Regions from separate parts of the Novosphingobium sp. CECT 9465 genome, predicted to be linked through region 1. Evidence: predicted binding sites of a transcription regulator. Region 1 holds the regulator's gene; each other region holds the start of a gene.

Region 1 (5,324 bases):
GTTATGCAATCCAAAATCACTTTGGCGCCCCTGCCCGCCGACGCTTGTGTTGTCCCCATACGATGCTGCTTGCTGCACCGAAGTTGAAAACCGCCCCCATCAAAGCACCGCCAATGCCCGCAATCGTCCAGCTTTGCGTACGACTTATAACGAGTTCGGCAACGCCGACATTGGCAATCGCGCCTATACTGCAAATGATGATAAAAAGAGCCAGCCCCCGCACGAAATTCAAGCCGACAAGACGGCGATCGCGGTAGGTAAACTCATTATTGATGACATAATTGAATATCATGGAAGTGTACGTTGCCAGCGCTTGCGCATGAATAAAATTCATGCCCCCCCGCGCACCACTGAAAAGAACTGCCAGATGAACCAGCAGACCCAGCCCACCCACTCCGGCGAAAAGAACGAACCGTGGCGGTATCCATCCACGCGTCACCTTGTCGATAAGCAAAAATGCGAACTCGGCAACAACCATCAGGCTGATCTTGCTTTCACCTTGGGCACGATTTCTGAAAATGTACGGTACTTCAATCACCTTTAATTTGTGCGTGGCCGATGTAAGAATATCGATCAGTATCTTGTAACCCTGCTGCGAAAGTCCGTAGAGCGTGGAGACAAACACGGCACGACGAATGAGAAAAAATCCGCTGACCGGATCGGTTGCCTGATAGCCGGTCAGTCGACGACTGAGACGGGTCGCAAGATCGCTCATCCGGGCGCGCGTCGCGTCCCAATCCCCTACTGAACCATCCCCGGCGTACCGGGTGCCAACAACCAGATCTGCGTCCTCGTCCAAAAGGCGGTGGTACATGATTGGCAATTTTGTTTCGTCATGCTGAAAATCGGCGTCCATTACCGCGATGACATCACCATTCGCCGCCAGCACCCCTTCGGTCACTGCCGAAGACAACCCCCTGCGACCGATCCGGCGAAGACATCTCAGTCTTGGCTCTGTTTGCGCGATACGCAACACTTCGTCGTAAGTACCATCACGACTATCGTCATCAACGACGATCATTTCCCACGGCAAATCCCCTAACACTCCGCGCACAGCCTCTACCAGCGGCGCGATGTTTGAAAATTCATTGAAAGTGGGAATGACTACAGACAAACGAGGGGCCAGTACATGGCGCTCCGCCTGCACTTCGGATCGAAGAATGCTTGCCACCTGGGATGACCCTTTTATGATAAGTATATACTTACTCTTATCTTGAAAAAGGAGAGTCAATCCGTTTTTGCCGCATCGCAGCAATTCTTTGCTATATATGATATTTTGCATTGATATTACTTAATTTTATATTTTTGCGCTGCACCCATCTCTTGACACAATCAAGGTAGCCCTGCTTGCAGCGACCTTCCACAGACTTTGCAGAAAGCATTGAGATATATAAATATTATAGCATTCCATATTCTCAGAACCAAAGTGGACTATTTTTATTTGAATATACTATACTTACTTTCGATATAGTACGATCATCGTATTCTCTCCAGCCCGATACATCTCTCGTGCACGGCACCGTCGCCGGTCGTGCTCGCCGCCTTGTCAGGTGGCACTCTCCTTGAAAAGCCCCGCATTCCGGGCCAAAGCGGGGGCGTCGGAGTTTTGCTCTGGACTGTATAAACCTGTTCAGGGAAGTTAGGGCTGGGATGAACGGATTGACTCACCTCGATTCGGGCGGCACCGCGCGGATGGTCGATGTCGGTGCGAAGGCCGAGACGCACCGGGTGGCCATCGCCAAGGGTGCGATCCGCATGAACGCGGCCACGCTCGCCTCCGTGCGCGAGGGCAACGCGCCCAAGGGCGACGTGCTCGGCGCCGCGCGCATCGCCGGGATCATGGCCGCGAAGAAGACCGGCGATCTGATCCCGCTGTGCCACCCCCTCGCGCTCGACGCGGTGAACGTGGACTTTGCGTTCACCGAAACCGGTGTGGAATGCACCGCCACCGCCTCTCTGACAGGCAAGACCGGGATCGAGATGGAAGCGCTCACCGCCGTATCGGTCGCGCTGCTGACCGTCTACGACATGGCCAAGGCGCTGGACAAAGGCATGGTCATCGAAGGTATCCGCCTGATCGAGAAGCGCGGCGGCAAGTCCGGCATTTGGGTAGCGCCCGAATGAGAACGCCGCCGCTTCCCCTCGCCGAAGCGCAGGCGCGCCTGCTCGCGCTCGCCGCTGCCGTTCCGGTCGAACACCGCGCCGTCGGTGAATGCATCGGCCATTATCTCGCGGCCCCGCTGCACGCCCGCCGTACCCAGCCCGCCGCGCCGCTCTCGGCCATGGACGGCTATGCCTTGCGCTCCGCAGACCTTCCCGGACCGTGCGACGTGATCGGGGAAAGCGCTGCGGGCCATCCGTTCGCAGGCACGATCGGCAAAGGCCAAGCCTCCCGGATCAGCACCGGCGCGGTCGTTCCGCAAGGCGCGGACATGGTGCTGTTGCAGGAAGACGCCACCCGCGAAGGCGACGCGGTGCGCCTGACCGGCGAGGCGCCCGCGCCGCTCCAGCGGCATATCCGTCCCGCCGGAATGGACTTTGCCGAACATTCCGTGCTGATTGCGGCGGGCAGCCGCATCGGCCCCGCGCAGATCGCGCTCGCCATTGCAGGCGGCTACAGCCACCTCCCGGTCCATCGCCCGATCTCGCTGACCGTCATCGACAGCGGCGATGAACTTGTTCTGCCCGGCCAATTGCCGGATTTGCATCAGCTCCCGGCAAGCAACGGACCGATGCTGTGCGCGATGGCCGCCGCGCTTCCCACCCGAATCACACACCGCGGCCCTGTGGCAGACAGCCTTGCAGACCTTGCCGCCACTCTGGACGCCGCCCGCGATGCGGATGTGATAGTGACCAGCGGCGGCGCTTCGGTCGGTGACCATGATCTTGTCCGCCCCGCGCTCGAAGCCATTGGCGCCACCATCGATTTCTGGCGCGTCGGGATAAAGCCGGGCAAACCGTTGCTCATTGCCAGGCGGAACACGCAGATCATCATCGGCCTGCCGGGAAATCCGGCTTCGGCCTATGTCACCGCCTTCCTGTTCCTGATGCCGCTGCTGCGCGCCATGCTTGGCGCAGCGCAGCCTTTGCCGCGAACGATTCCAGCCCGCCTCGCCGGTCCGATGGGCAAGGGGGGAAGTCGCATGGAATTCCTGCGGGCGCAGTGGGATGGAGCCACGGTGGCGCTCGATCCCTTGCAGGATTCAGGGGCGCTATCCCCACTTTCCCGCGCGAACGCCCTGATCGTGCGCGATGCCGGAGCCGATGCCAGGCCGACAGGAGCGCATGTTCCGGTTTACCTGCTCGAAAATGGCGGTATTGCTTGACGGGTTGCAATTGGTTGCTTATCCGTTCCGCATTCGTTCACTCGCGGAGAACCGCCAATGTTGACGCGCAAGCAGCATGAACTGCTCACCTTCATCCAGATCCGTCTGGAAGAATCCGGCATTTCCCCCAGTTTTGAGGAAATGAAGGAAGCGCTTGATCTCAAGTCGAAGTCGGGGGTGCATCGCCTGATCTCGGCACTGGAAGAGCGCGGCTTCATTCGCCGCCTGGCCAATCGCGCCCGCGCGCTGGAAGTCATCCGCCAGCCTGAAAGCGCAGTAAGCAAACCTGCCTCGGCGCCGTTGCAACCGGCTGCCAACATCGCTTCAGTGGCCGCCCCGCCGCGCGCCGCGCCAAAGGCCACACCCGCGCCGGCGAATGACGTCATCGAATTGCCGCTACACGGCAAAATCGCCGCTGGCATGCCGATCGAGGCGCTTGAAACGGCTGCAACCTTGCCCGTGCCTGCCGCACTGCTTGGCGCGGGCGAGCATTACGCACTGGAAGTGTCGGGCGATTCCATGATCGAAGCTGGCATTTTCGATGGTGACTATGCGCTCGTGCGCAAGACCGACGCCGCGCGCGATGGCGAAATCGTCGTTGCACTGGTACGCGGAGAGGAAGCAACGCTCAAGTATCTCCACCGTGAAAAGGGCATGATCCGGCTCGATCCCGCCAATGCCGCCTACGATCCCCAGTTCTACCGGCCCGATGAAGTGGCCGTGCAAGGCAAACTCGCCGGATTGCTGCGCCGCTATCATTGATCGCGATTATCGCTTTTGCATATGGTCTTACCCTCCTCGTCTCCCCGGACTTGATCCGGGGACCATCCCTGCACTGGCACGGCAGTTCGTGATGAGAGATGGGATTGGAAACGAGTTGACGCTAACCGAATGGCGATAATGTCTTTTGCAAACACAAGTTTCAGCTTCGTCATTGCGAGCGCCGCGAAGCGGGGAGAAGCAATCCAGAGCAGTGTATAACGGCGCTGGATTGCTTCGTCGGCTTCGCCTCCTCGCAATGACGAAATAATGTTTGCAAAGGGTATAATCGCCAACCGAATGGGGAAAAGCATATGCCAATGCGATGACGGTCGTCATCGATCGCCATAATGCTTCGCCGATTGCCGCAAGCGAAATTTGGCAGGGTCTGCGGTGGATAGTTCCCGCATCGATGGAACGACGAATCCCTGAAAATGCGCCTACCTGTTCGGTTGTGCCGACCTGACGTGTTCGGCAACAGGTCTTTCAACTCTGGTCGATCGTTCGTGGTGCGCGGGCAGAGTGGCGGCGGAACTCGCTGTCACCTGTCCACGAGTTGCAGCGCGCTTATCGAACTTTGCGGGCAAGGGTGGGATCGGCCAGCGATACCAGCCCTGCCGTCCCTGCCCTTCGGCAACTGTGCGAATGCGCCCGGATGCAAGATTGATGGTGATACCGCCCGTTTGCGCGAGGAATATGCGGTCCGCCTTCAGCATCCGGGGGCGGCATGAGAAAGGCAGCCGCCGGTCGGCTATGACGATGTCTGCGCGTTCGCAGGCCGCGGCAAGGTCCATATCGTCGACATATTCACGGGTCCGGGCCATCAGCAGGACGAAACGCCTGCCGCCCCTGACAATGGCCAGTGTGCAGAAATCGGCGCTGCACCGGGCGGCGGGCCAGTCCTCGATGGTGCGTAGATCGCCTTCCATTCCGGCGAGTTCGAGCAGGCTGTCGCGCATGTAGTCCCCTCGCCCCGCCCGCAGGAAAAGGAGGTCGCGGCCTTGCCCGGTAATGCCAACGTGGTGCCCGTCGCCCGTGACCAGAATGTCGGGCGTGGGCGCTGCTATCATGGCGCAGATTGCGATGCCTGCCGGGACAATGCCCCACAGGCGAACGCGCCCGGTCCACAGCGCGAGCCACAGCATTCCGGCGATGAACAGCGCAAAGCTCCATGGCGCGCCCGGCGGCAGCATCGTGACTGCGCCCGGACGCGCGGCAACGAAGTGCGCTATGGCCAGC
Region 2 (5,324 bases), 860 kb from region 1:
TTCGTTCGTGGAAGTCATAGCCTGCCGATTAGGCGAGCGTTGGACGTGCTACAAGCACGTTTCATCCATGACTGTAATCGGACGTGGCGGTTACCAGCCAGGCCGCTGCAGGAAAGGCGACCTTTTCGCCATCGCAATGCGCCTCGACCAGTTCAAGCAGACGGCTTTCGAAATCTGCACGATCGGGTTCGGGCAAGGTCCGCATTGCCGATGCTGCAGGACCGATTCGGCGGAACAGTGCCATCGCCTCGGCGACTGCATTCGGCCCTGTTCCTGCAATATAGGAAAAATCCACAGGAGCGAAAGCAACGTCGCGCCAGCCCGCCATGCACAGACGGACGTGATCCGGTTCGGCAAATGCGAACGGTCCGGGGGCGAAAGGCCGGGTTTCCGGTTCGGGGGCCTGCGACAGCAACCCCGCAATGGCCGACGCCCAGGCATTCTCGGACGCGGAACGGAAACACGAGAACACAAATCGCGCTCCCGGTGATGCTGATGCAGCAAGATGCGCAAAAGCCGTCGGCGGGTCGTCGAAGAACATTACCCCGTGGCGGGATATGTACAGATCCGGTGCACCATCCGGCGCAATCCATTCGGCGGCGTTTGCCAGGACAAACGACACCCCGGACATGCCGGACGCGCGTGCCTGTGCTGCCTCGACAAGATCGGGCGAAACATCGACGCCAGTCACGCAGGTATCCGGCCTTGCAAGCGCGATGGCAATGGCAACCTCTCCCGCGCCACAGCCGACATCTACGATCCTGCGGCCGGGTTCGGCGGCGATCGCTGCCAGCAGGCGCGGCGTAAGTTCACTGAACGTGATGTCAGTGCGCTGCCATGCGTCCGCCCAGTTGCGGCCCACGCCCCCCTGCCATTGCGCTTTATCCGTCATGGGTCACTGGTAAGGTCGCGTTGATCGAAGCACAAGTCGCACAAACCCCAACCACTGCGAGGACCAACCGCGCGATCCGCAGCCCTGCAGATATATGCATATGACAACCAAAGCCCGCATGCTCCTGCCGGGGAACACGCGGGCTTCTGGTTCTGGCTGACACCTGCAAAAATCGAAATGCAGGTCGTCGCCTTGAAGGATCAGGTGTCGTCGTCCGCGTCCGGGCCTGACATCAGTCCTTCGGCAACCTGATCGGTGCGGCCACGGATCGCGGCTTCGATGCGGTTGCAGATCTCTGGATTGTCGCGCAGGAAGTTCTTCGAGTTTTCACGCCCCTGCCCGATGCGAATGGAATCGTAGCTGAACCAGGCGCCGGATTTCTCGACAACGCCCGCCTTGACGCCAAGATCGAGAATTTCCCCGATCTTTGAAATACCCTCACCATACATGATATCGAATTCGACCTGCTTGAACGGCGGGGCAACCTTGTTCTTCACCACTTTTACGCGCGTGGCATTGCCGACGATTTCATCGCGGTCCTTGATCTGCCCGGTGCGGCGGATATCGAGACGGACCGAGGCATAGAACTTGAGCGCGTTACCGCCCGTCGTCGTCTCTGGATTGCCGTACATCACGCCGATCTTCATGCGCAGCTGATTGATGAAGATCACCATGCAGCGCGAACGGCTGATCGAGCCGGTCAGCTTGCGCAGCGACTGGCTCATCAGGCGGGCCTGAAGGCCGACGTGGCTGTCGCCCATCTCGCCTTCGATTTCAGCACGGGGCACAAGCGCAGCAACCGAGTCCACCACCAGTACGTCAATCGCGTTCGAACGCACCAGCGTATCCACGATCTCCAGGGCTTGTTCGCCCGTATCCGGCTGCGACACGATCAGTTCATCGATGTTGACGCCCAGCTTGCGCGCATAGACTGGATCGAGCGCGTGTTCCGCATCGATGAATGCCGCCGTGCCGCCGCCCTTCTGTGCTTCGGCGATGACATGCAAGGCCAGCGTGGTCTTGCCTGAGCTTTCGGGGCCATAGATCTCGATCACGCGCCCGCGCGGCAGACCACCCACGCCAAGCGCAATGTCCAGCCCCAGCGAGCCGGTCGAAATGGCTTCAACCTGCATGGTTTCCTTTGAGCCCAGCTTCATTGCCGAACCCTTGCCGAACGCACGATCAATCTGCGCAAGGGCTGCGTCGAGCGCCTTCTGACGATCCATGTCCTTGGTCTTACCTTCCTCGATGAGCTTGAGCTGTGCCGCCATGGCTACTTGTCCCTTGCTAGAGTTGGCTCGCATGAACCGTCAACAAGGGTTATGTACTTGTTCCGTTCTCATGGAACAAGTGGTGAACGAAAATATTTCTCCACTATGGAGGCAACAGTTGCCAAACCTCTATACCGGAAAGCAAAATCCGTCACGGCGCAGCGTCCCGCGCCTGTGGGAAAGGTTCAAAAGGGGGTACGTGAGCAACCACGAGATGCTTCGGAAATGAAAGAACCGGTTGCAACGGCGAATGATTCGCGCCGCTGCAACCGGTCCCGGTCACAATCCAGATCAGGCCCGCAGTCGCCCGCGATCAGACCACGCCGAACGCCAGCATGGCATCGGCCACTTTCTTGAAGCCAGCGATATTGGCGCCTTTGACATAGTCAATATAGCCGCCGCCCTGATCGCCATAGGCAAGGCAGGACTTGTGGATGCCTGCCATGATGTCCTTGAGCATCTGCTGCAGTTCTTCTTCCTTCCACGAACGGCGTTCGGAATTCTGGCTCATTTCAAGCCCGGAAACCGCAACGCCGCCAGCGTTCGATGCCTTGCCCGGCGCGTAGAGGATCTTGGCCGCCTTGAAGACGTGCACACCGTCGAGATCAGTCGGCATGTTCGCGCCTTCGGCCACGGCCTTGCAGCCATTGGCGATCAGCAAGCGCGCATCGTCGCCCAGCAATTCGTTCTGCGTGGCGCAGGGCAGCGCGACATCGCAAGGTACACCCCATGGTGTCTTGCCCGCGTGGAATGAGGCGCCTGGGTAGGCTTCGACATATTCCTCGATCCGGCCACGCCGATGCGTCTTGTGGCTTTTCACCCAGTCGATCTTTTCCTGATCGATCCCGTCCGGGTCATGGATATAGCCACCCGAATCAGACAGCGTCAGCACCTTGCCGCCAAGTTGCACAATCTTCTCTGCGGCATGTGTGGCGACGTTGCCCGAACCGGAAATCACCGCCGTCTTGCCGGCAAGATCCTCACCCCTGGTCGCCAGCATGTTGGCGAGGAAATAGACCGCACCATATCCCGTCGCCTCGGTGCGGATCAGCGAACCGCCCCATTCCAGACCCTTGCCCGTCAGCACGCCCGTAAAATTGTTGGTGATGCGCTTGTACTGGCCGAACATGAAACCGATCTCGCGCCCGCCGACGCCGATGTCGCCCGCAGGGACGTCGATGTCCGCCCCAATATGGCGATAAAGCTCGGTCATGAAGCTTTGGCAGAAGCGCATGATTTCACGCACGCTCTTGCCCTTGGGGTTGAAGTTGGAACCGCCCTTGCCCCCGCCCATCGGCAATCCCGTCAGGGCATTTTTGAAAGTCTGTTCGAACGCCAGGAACTTCAGCACCGATTCCGTTACCGAAGGGTGGAAGCGGATGCCGCCCTTGTAGGGACCGATCGCATTGTTGTTCTGAACGCGCCAGCCACGCTGCACACGAATGTTGCCCTTGTCGTCCTCCCAGCACACCCGGAACGAGACCACCCGGTCAGGCTCCGCAATGCGGCGCAGGATTTGCTGCGAGTGATACTCTTCCTTGTCCTGCATGAACTCGAAGATGTCTTCGGCGACTTCTTGCACCGCCTGGACAAATTCCGGCTGGTATGGATTGCGCTTTTTCACGCCCTCCATGAACGTCGGCAAATCGACATGATCGGAAACGGCCACGATACTCTCCCCTGATCCAAGCCCATTTCGGGCTTCCTGTGGTGGCAGATGCGGCCCGTTTTCCCGCAACTTCTGCCGGGATGGCCGAGTCGCGGTGTTATGGTGGTAAGACTAGCGCCTTTTGCGCGCGGCAAAAGCGGCGATGCGCATTGTTATCGGCGCGGAGGCTTTTCCTCCTTCTTCCTGAACATCCTGTCCAGCGCCGCCTTGACCGATTCACCGGCCGCCGCCTCATCTTTGGCTGGATCGGGGGTGAACGCAGGCTCGTCCGATGTCACAACGTCTTCTGGCAGAATGTCGTCTGCCCTTGTCGCCACGGGCGCGGGCTTCAATGGCCCGACCTGCTTGATCAGGCCCAGCAACTGATCGGCCAGAACCTTGTCCACCGCAGCGGAAATCGTGTCGGTCTTGTAGCGCATGTAACCGCCGACAACGTATTCCCACAAGATGCGTGTGCCCTTGCCCGCAGGACCGTCGACTGGCTTGAACGTCACCGTCATCGTGCCCGTAACAGCCTCGGATTGAAGCGGGCCAAGCCCGCCCGATAGCCGGAGCGCACGATATGGTTCAGCATAAAGCACCCGCATGTGCATCACCGATCCCGGCTTTTGGCCGGCAGGCGCGTCCTTGGGCACTGGCATCTTTTCGCAAAAGCAACCGTTTGCGGTCGGGTCCAGCGTGAGGTTTGCCGCTGCCCCCGAAAATGTATGTGCCCCGCTCCACCATTGGGCGGGCGTCACGAACGCCTTCCACGCTTCCGCAGGCGTTGCGGCCACCTCACCGACCACTCTGGCGACAAAGCCCGCATCGCTCTTCTGGATGACTTCCGCAGATGCAGGAACGGCGAGGCCCGAAAGCCCCGCCGCCGAAATTATCAAAAGCCTGCGCATCGGATCGACACTCCCGTCCGCGCCGGGACGGGCGAACCGGCACGATGATTAGCGCGCCGTGAAGATTGCCTCAATGGCTGCTGTCACGTCGTCCATTTCCGCCATGCCATCGACGCGCGCGACAATGCCCTTCGCGTCGTAGATTGGCAGGATCGGCGCGGTCTTGGCGCGATACTCGGCCATGCGGGTACGCACGGTTTCCTCGTTATCGTCGGGACGGCGCTTGAATTCGTGACCGCCACACTTGTCGCACGTACCTTCAACCGCAGGCTTTTCGAACGTGTCGTGATAACCCTTGCCGCACGAAGCGCAGGTATAGCGCCCGGTGATGCGTTCAACCAGGGCGTCCTCGTTCACTTCAAGCTCGATCACATGGTCGAGTTTGCGTCCGCGGCTGGCAAGGATGGCTTCAAGGGATTCGGCCTGAGGCGCGGTGCGTGGATAGCCATCGAAAATGGCGCCTTGCCCGGCAGGCATTGCGTCCAGCTCATCGCCGATCAATGCCGAAACGATCTCGTCCGACACCAGCTGACCCGCTTCCATGACAGCCTTGGCCTTGAGGCCGACCGGCGTTTCGGCCTTCACCGCTGCCCGCAGCATAT
Region 3 (5,324 bases), 1.1 Mb from region 1:
ATCCTGCTGATGGCGCAAGGCCGCGAAGCCCATCCCCTGCTCGATGAGCTTGAAGCCGCGGTCGATGCGGCGGGCGGCGAAGTGATCGAACTGCCGGTGGATATTCTCGCCAAGGTCACCGGCAAGGAAAACCCGCAGGCTGTCGCCGGGGTCTTCGCTGAATGGGATACATCGATTCAGCGGGTTGACCGTAACACTGCCCCGCTGTGGCTGGTCGCGCACGCCATGCGCGATCCGGGCAACCTTGGCACCATGTTGCGCACCGCCGATGCGGTGGGCGCAGGCGGCCTCATCCTGATCGACGATTGCGTCGATCCGTTCTCGGTCGAAGCCGTGCGCGCCAGCATGGGTGCGATCTTTACCAAGACTCTCGCACAGGCGCGCTGGGAAGACTTCATCGGCTGGTTGCGGGAAGGCGAGGGCCAACTCGTGGCCGCATCCTTGCGTGAAGCCGTGCCCTATCGCGGTGCGCCTTATGCCGCTCCCTGCTTCGTCATGGTCGGCAATGAATCGCGGGGGCTTCCCGAAGATTACGAAATGGCCTGCGATCTGCGCGTGACCATGCCGATGCGCGGCCGGGCCGACAGCCTCAACGCGGCGGTGGCGGGCGCGGTGCTCGCCTATGGAGTCCTTGCATCGCTTGATGTATAACACCCGACTGTCCGGTTAATCGCACGGTCAGTCGTTCGGGCGTATGGTAAAATCATGCGTAAAGCCCTCGCCTTTGCCGCCGTCGCTGCCGCTCTCCTGAGCGGCTGCGCTACGGCGCCATCTGGCGGTGCCGGGCTGTCGGGCACACGCTGGACGATCATGCGGATTGATGGTGCCGCCCCGGTCATGCCCGCCAAGGCCACGATGCGCTTCGAGGAAGATCGGCTGGGGGCCAATGTCGGCTGTAACGGCATCGGTGGCGATTACCGAGTCGAAGGCAATCGCCTTATCGCCGGACCGCTGATGGCTACGCGGATGTTTTGCGAAGGCCCGGTCTGGCAGCAGGAGGAGGCGGTCAATGCGCTGCTTTCCGCCGCACCCGAACTCATGCGCAGCGGCAGTACGCTGCGTCTCGTCTCAGGCGGCCACACGCTCGATCTGGAACTCGCCGCAAACTGATCAATCCCCGGCGATGAAAGCTGTGATCTGCCACTTGCCGTTCTTCGGCTCGGCAATCAGCCGATAATCCAGCAGGCTGCGCAGCTTTGCCGTCTCCACCCAGCCCTTGTCGCCATTGTCGAGGCGCGCCGGGGTAAATCGCGCGTCCGGGTTGTAGTCCATCGGATCGATGTTGACGATGAACCATCCGACATTGCCCTTGTCCTTGCCCTTAGGGCTGTCCAGCAAGGCCACGTCATCGCCGGTGACCACCATGGCGCTGTAGCTGTCCACGTCGTCGGGCACATTCCAGAACACCCACGGCATCGCTGCCAGTCCGCCCTCCACCGCGCAGCCCAATGGCAGGATCGCACCGAGTTCCGCCCATAATTGCCGTTCGGGATCGGCAAGCCGTTTCTGCAATTCCTCAATCCCGCTCCCCCCGCCATAGTCGAGCGTGATGTCGGGTGAGGCCAGGGCTGCAAGCGCCGCGCCGTCTCTTGCGCGGATTGCGGAAACCAGCGCCTTGCGGAATGCGGGCCAGCCCGGCGCGGCCGCACAATCGTCGCGGGGCGCATAACGTATGCCCGCAAGCCCGACAGTCTCCCCACTGGCCACCGGCGAAGGGCTGGAAAGCGGTTCGGGCGAGGGCAGGGCGCTCGACTTGCCCACGGACGCAGCGCTGGCAGATATGGCAGGAACAGGCACCGCCTCGCGCTCGCATCCGGCCAGCAGCAGCCAGAGCGCCGCGATCAGCGCTGAACTTGCCCGTCCGCTCATCCGGTACGCACATCTCCTTCGTCGGCGTCGAGTGCTGCCAGAGCCGCCGGTTCTGCATCGGCATAGCGCGGTGCGGATTCGACCAGCGGCACTTCTTCTACCTCACGCTTGCCGATTTCGATATGCTTGTCCTTCAGCCGGCGCCCGGCGGACAGGACATTGCGTTCGAAGCTGCCGACGAACTTGTTGTAATTCGTCACTGCGCTGTCGAGACCGTTGCCCACACGCTTGAGATGTTCGGCGGCCACGGCCAGGCGGTCATAAAGCTCACCCCCCATGCGCCCGATCTCGCGCGCCTCGCGCGCAAGGCCATCCTGCCGCCAGACTTGCGCCACCGTCCGCGCAATCGCCACAAGATTGGTCGGGCTGGCCAGCAGCACCCGGCGCTCGAACGCAAAGTCCCACAAGCCCGGATCGCGTTCCAGCGCGGCGGCGATGAAGTGTTCGCCCGGCACGAACATCAGCACGTAATCAGGCGCTTCCTCGAACTGGCTCTGATAGGACTTGGCCCCCAGCGTCTGGATGTGGTTGCGCATGGACTGGACGTGGGCGTTCAGCGCGATCTTGCGGGTGTCATCGTCCACCGCTTCGAACGCATCCTGATAGGCGTTCAGCGAAACCTTGGCGTCGATCACCAGCAGTTTGTTGCCGGGCACCCGCACGATGGCATCGGGGCGCAAGCGGCCTTCATCGGTATCGACCGAATGTTCGGTGACGAAATCGGTATGTTCGGCAAGCCCGCACTGTTCGAGCACGTTGCGCAACTGCAATTCACCCCAGCGTCCACGCGTCTTGGGGCCATTGCGCAAGGAATTGCCCAGTTGCGCGGCGGCGGCACGGACCGCTTCCTGACCATCGCGCATCGACTGGATCAGTCCGGTCAGGTTGCCGAACGCATCGACGCGTTCTTTCTCCAGTTTGCCGACCTGCTCCTCATAGCTGCGAAGCCGCTGGTCGACCGGCGAAAGCAGCGCCTTGAGCCGCTCTCCGCTCGATTTCTCGCTTTCCTCGAAGCGGGCCTGCGCGCGCGCGAGGAAGGTTTCCTGCGCCTTTTCCAGCACCTTGTTGCCCGCGTTCTCGAACTCCTTGCGCAACACGTCCTGTGCCTCGATCAACATGCGCTTCTGTTCGGCAAAGTTTTCGGCGTCCGCTTTCAACCGTTCAAGCGCGGTGCTCAGCGCTTCGCGATCCGCGCGCACTTGCGCCAGTTCGGCGCGGATCACCGCCGCATCGGCGGCCTGCTGGCACGCGGTGGCGAGCGCGGGGGTCAGTTCATCGCGATGGCGGCGCACTTCGGCCAGTTCGGCGGCGAGCGCATCCATGGCCTTCACCCGCTCGCCCATCGCGGCAAGATCGACGGTCATCGCCTTGACCGTACCCTCATGCACCTTGGCATCGGCATCGCGCGCATCATGGCGCGCGCGCCATTCCGCAATGGGACGCGAGCCGAGGAACCAGCCGATGGCCAGGCCTGCGACAAGGACCACGAACATCACGATTAACTGGGCGGATTCCACTCAAACCTCCGGCAGAACGAAAGCGGAACCTAGTCTGGGTCGGCGGTCGAAGCAAGCTGATGGATGGACTGTTCCACAGGTGGGGTGAATGTCGGAACAGAGCGGCTCGTGCTTCGCTCTGTCACCACAGGCAAAGGAGAATTACCCATGTCGATCAAGAAGATGATTTCCGAACACCCGCAGGTGGGTGACAATTACAACGAATCGCTCGGCCTCTCGGTCAAACACGCGATGTACTGTTCTGCGATCTGCAATTCATGCGCCGATGCGTGTCTGGCCGAGCCGATGGACATGAACCAGTGTGTGCGCACCTGCCTCGATTGTTCGGAAGTGTGTGCCACGACCGCGCGTATCGCCATGCGCCGGACCGGATCGAACCGTGAACTGATCCGCGCGCAATTGGCGGTGTGCATCAAGGCTTGCGAAATCTGCGAGGCAGAGTGTGCCAATCATGACAATCCGCACTGCCGACGTTGCGCGCAGATGTGCCGCGAATGCGCCGATGACTGCCGTAGCGCGCTTGCCGATCTGGAAAGGGAAGTGCACGAGGCCGCGTAATGCGGCCTCACGCCATCAAGCCACCTTACGCAGCTTTTCCAGCTTCTTGATCGCCATGTTGCGCTTGAGGCGCGAGAGGTGATCGATGAACAGGATGCCTTCGAGGTGGTCCATTTCGTGCTGCAGGCAGGTCGCCATCAGGCCGTCCATGTCCTGTTCGTGGGCATTGCCCTCCAGATCTTGCCAGCGCGCGCGGATGCGCGAGGGGCGTTCGACTTCGGCGTAGATCTCCGGCACCGAAAGGCAGCCCTCCTGATAGAGCGTGTGCTCTTCCGAAGGATCGAGGATTTCGGGATTGATGAACACCTGCGGCTCGCGCTTGGTCGGCGTATGATGATGGTGGTTGCCATCATGATCGCAGGCGACAGGTTCCGCGTCCGGGTCTTCGGGTTGAAGATCGATCACCAGCACACGCAGCGGCACGCCCACCTGGATGGCGGCAAGCCCGATGCCGGGCGCATCGTACATCGTCTCGAACATGTCGGCTACCAGCGTGCGCAGTTCGTCATCGAACTTTTCGACGGGGACGGAGACCTGCTTCAAACGCGGATCGGGAACTTCAAGGATTTCGAGAATGGCCATAAGCGCCAGATAAGCAAGATGAAGCCGACTCGCAAGGTGCAGAAAACCCACCCCGCTGCGGCTAACGCTTCTTGCAGAAGCGCAAGTCTCGCTCCCCTCCCGCAAGCGGGAGGGGGTGGACATGTCACCCCACCGGCCGCCGCGCCCGCAACGCTTGGGCCAATGTGCCTTCGTCCAGATAATCGAGTTCACCGCCCACCGGCAGGCCATGCGCCAGTTGCGTCACGCGCACCGTCATGCCCTCAAGTCGCTCCGCGATGTAATGCGCGGTGGTCTGCCCTTCCAGCGTGGCGTTCATGGCCAGCACCACTTCGTCCACGCCGCCTTGGCTTACGCGGTCGAGCAACTTGCCGATGGTCAGGTCTTCGGGCCGCACGCCTTCCAGCGCGGACAAGCGCCCGCCAAGCACGTGATACTTGCCGGTGAACAGCCGCGCGCGGTCGAGCGCCCAAAGGTCCGCCACTTCCTCGACCACGCAGATCGAGCGCATGTCGCGGCGCGGGTCAGCGCAGATGCCGCAAGGGTTGGTGGTATCGACATTGCCGCAAGTGTCGCATTCTACCAGCAGTTCCTGCACCTGGCGCAGCGCATTGAGCAGTTGCTCCAGCGCGGTCTCGCGGCGCTTGATCAGCCACAGCACTGCGCGCCGGGCCGAACGCGGTCCCAGCCCTGGAAGGCGGGCCAACGCGCCCGATAATGCCTCGATCTCTTGCGATGCCATTCGGGGGGGGATAGGGACTGCGGCGTTTGCAGGAAAGTGTCTTTTCGTCATTGCGAGCCTAGCGAAGCAATCCAGTG

What was found. Region 1 encodes LexA, which represses DNA repair genes until DNA is damaged. Its sites were predicted from a motif close to GTTCCNCNCTTGTTCT; they were not measured.
Region 2: a site for LexA is predicted at 2,236-2,251, ahead of recA (recombinase RecA). Genes of this name have one in related genera too.
Region 3: a site for LexA is predicted at 3,400-3,415, ahead of rmuC (DNA recombination protein RmuC). Genes of this name have one in related genera too.

Annotation. Positions count from the first base shown of each region.
Region 1 covers NZ_CAKLBX010000001.1:1,642,249-1,647,572, reverse strand. Annotated here, with positions in the region: gene LUA85_RS07995 (glycosyltransferase family 2 protein) at 17-1,171, opposite strand; gene moaC (cyclic pyranopterin monophosphate synthase MoaC) at 1,651-2,124, shown strand; gene LUA85_RS07985 (molybdopterin molybdotransferase MoeA) at 2,121-3,326, shown strand; gene lexA (transcriptional repressor LexA) at 3,384-4,088, shown strand; gene LUA85_RS07975 (ComEC/Rec2 family competence protein) at 4,526-5,324, opposite strand, start outside.
Region 2 covers NZ_CAKLBX010000001.1:2,505,324-2,510,647, forward strand. Annotated here, with positions in the region: gene alaS (alanine--tRNA ligase) at 1-18, opposite strand, end outside; gene LUA85_RS12055 (class I SAM-dependent methyltransferase) at 62-892, opposite strand; gene recA (recombinase RecA) at 1,093-2,163, opposite strand; gene gdhA (NADP-specific glutamate dehydrogenase) at 2,477-3,832, opposite strand; gene LUA85_RS12070 (SRPBCC domain-containing protein) at 3,985-4,722, opposite strand; gene LUA85_RS12075 (adenylate kinase) at 4,771-5,324, opposite strand, start outside.
Region 3 covers NZ_CAKLBX010000001.1:587,367-592,690, forward strand. Annotated here, with positions in the region: gene LUA85_RS02830 (RNA methyltransferase) at 1-651, shown strand, start outside; gene LUA85_RS02835 (META domain-containing protein) at 706-1,110, shown strand; gene LUA85_RS02840 (hypothetical protein) at 1,111-1,869, opposite strand; gene rmuC (DNA recombination protein RmuC) at 1,866-3,362, opposite strand; gene LUA85_RS02850 (four-helix bundle copper-binding protein) at 3,534-3,944, shown strand; gene def (peptide deformylase) at 3,960-4,526, opposite strand; gene recR (recombination mediator RecR) at 4,651-5,247, opposite strand.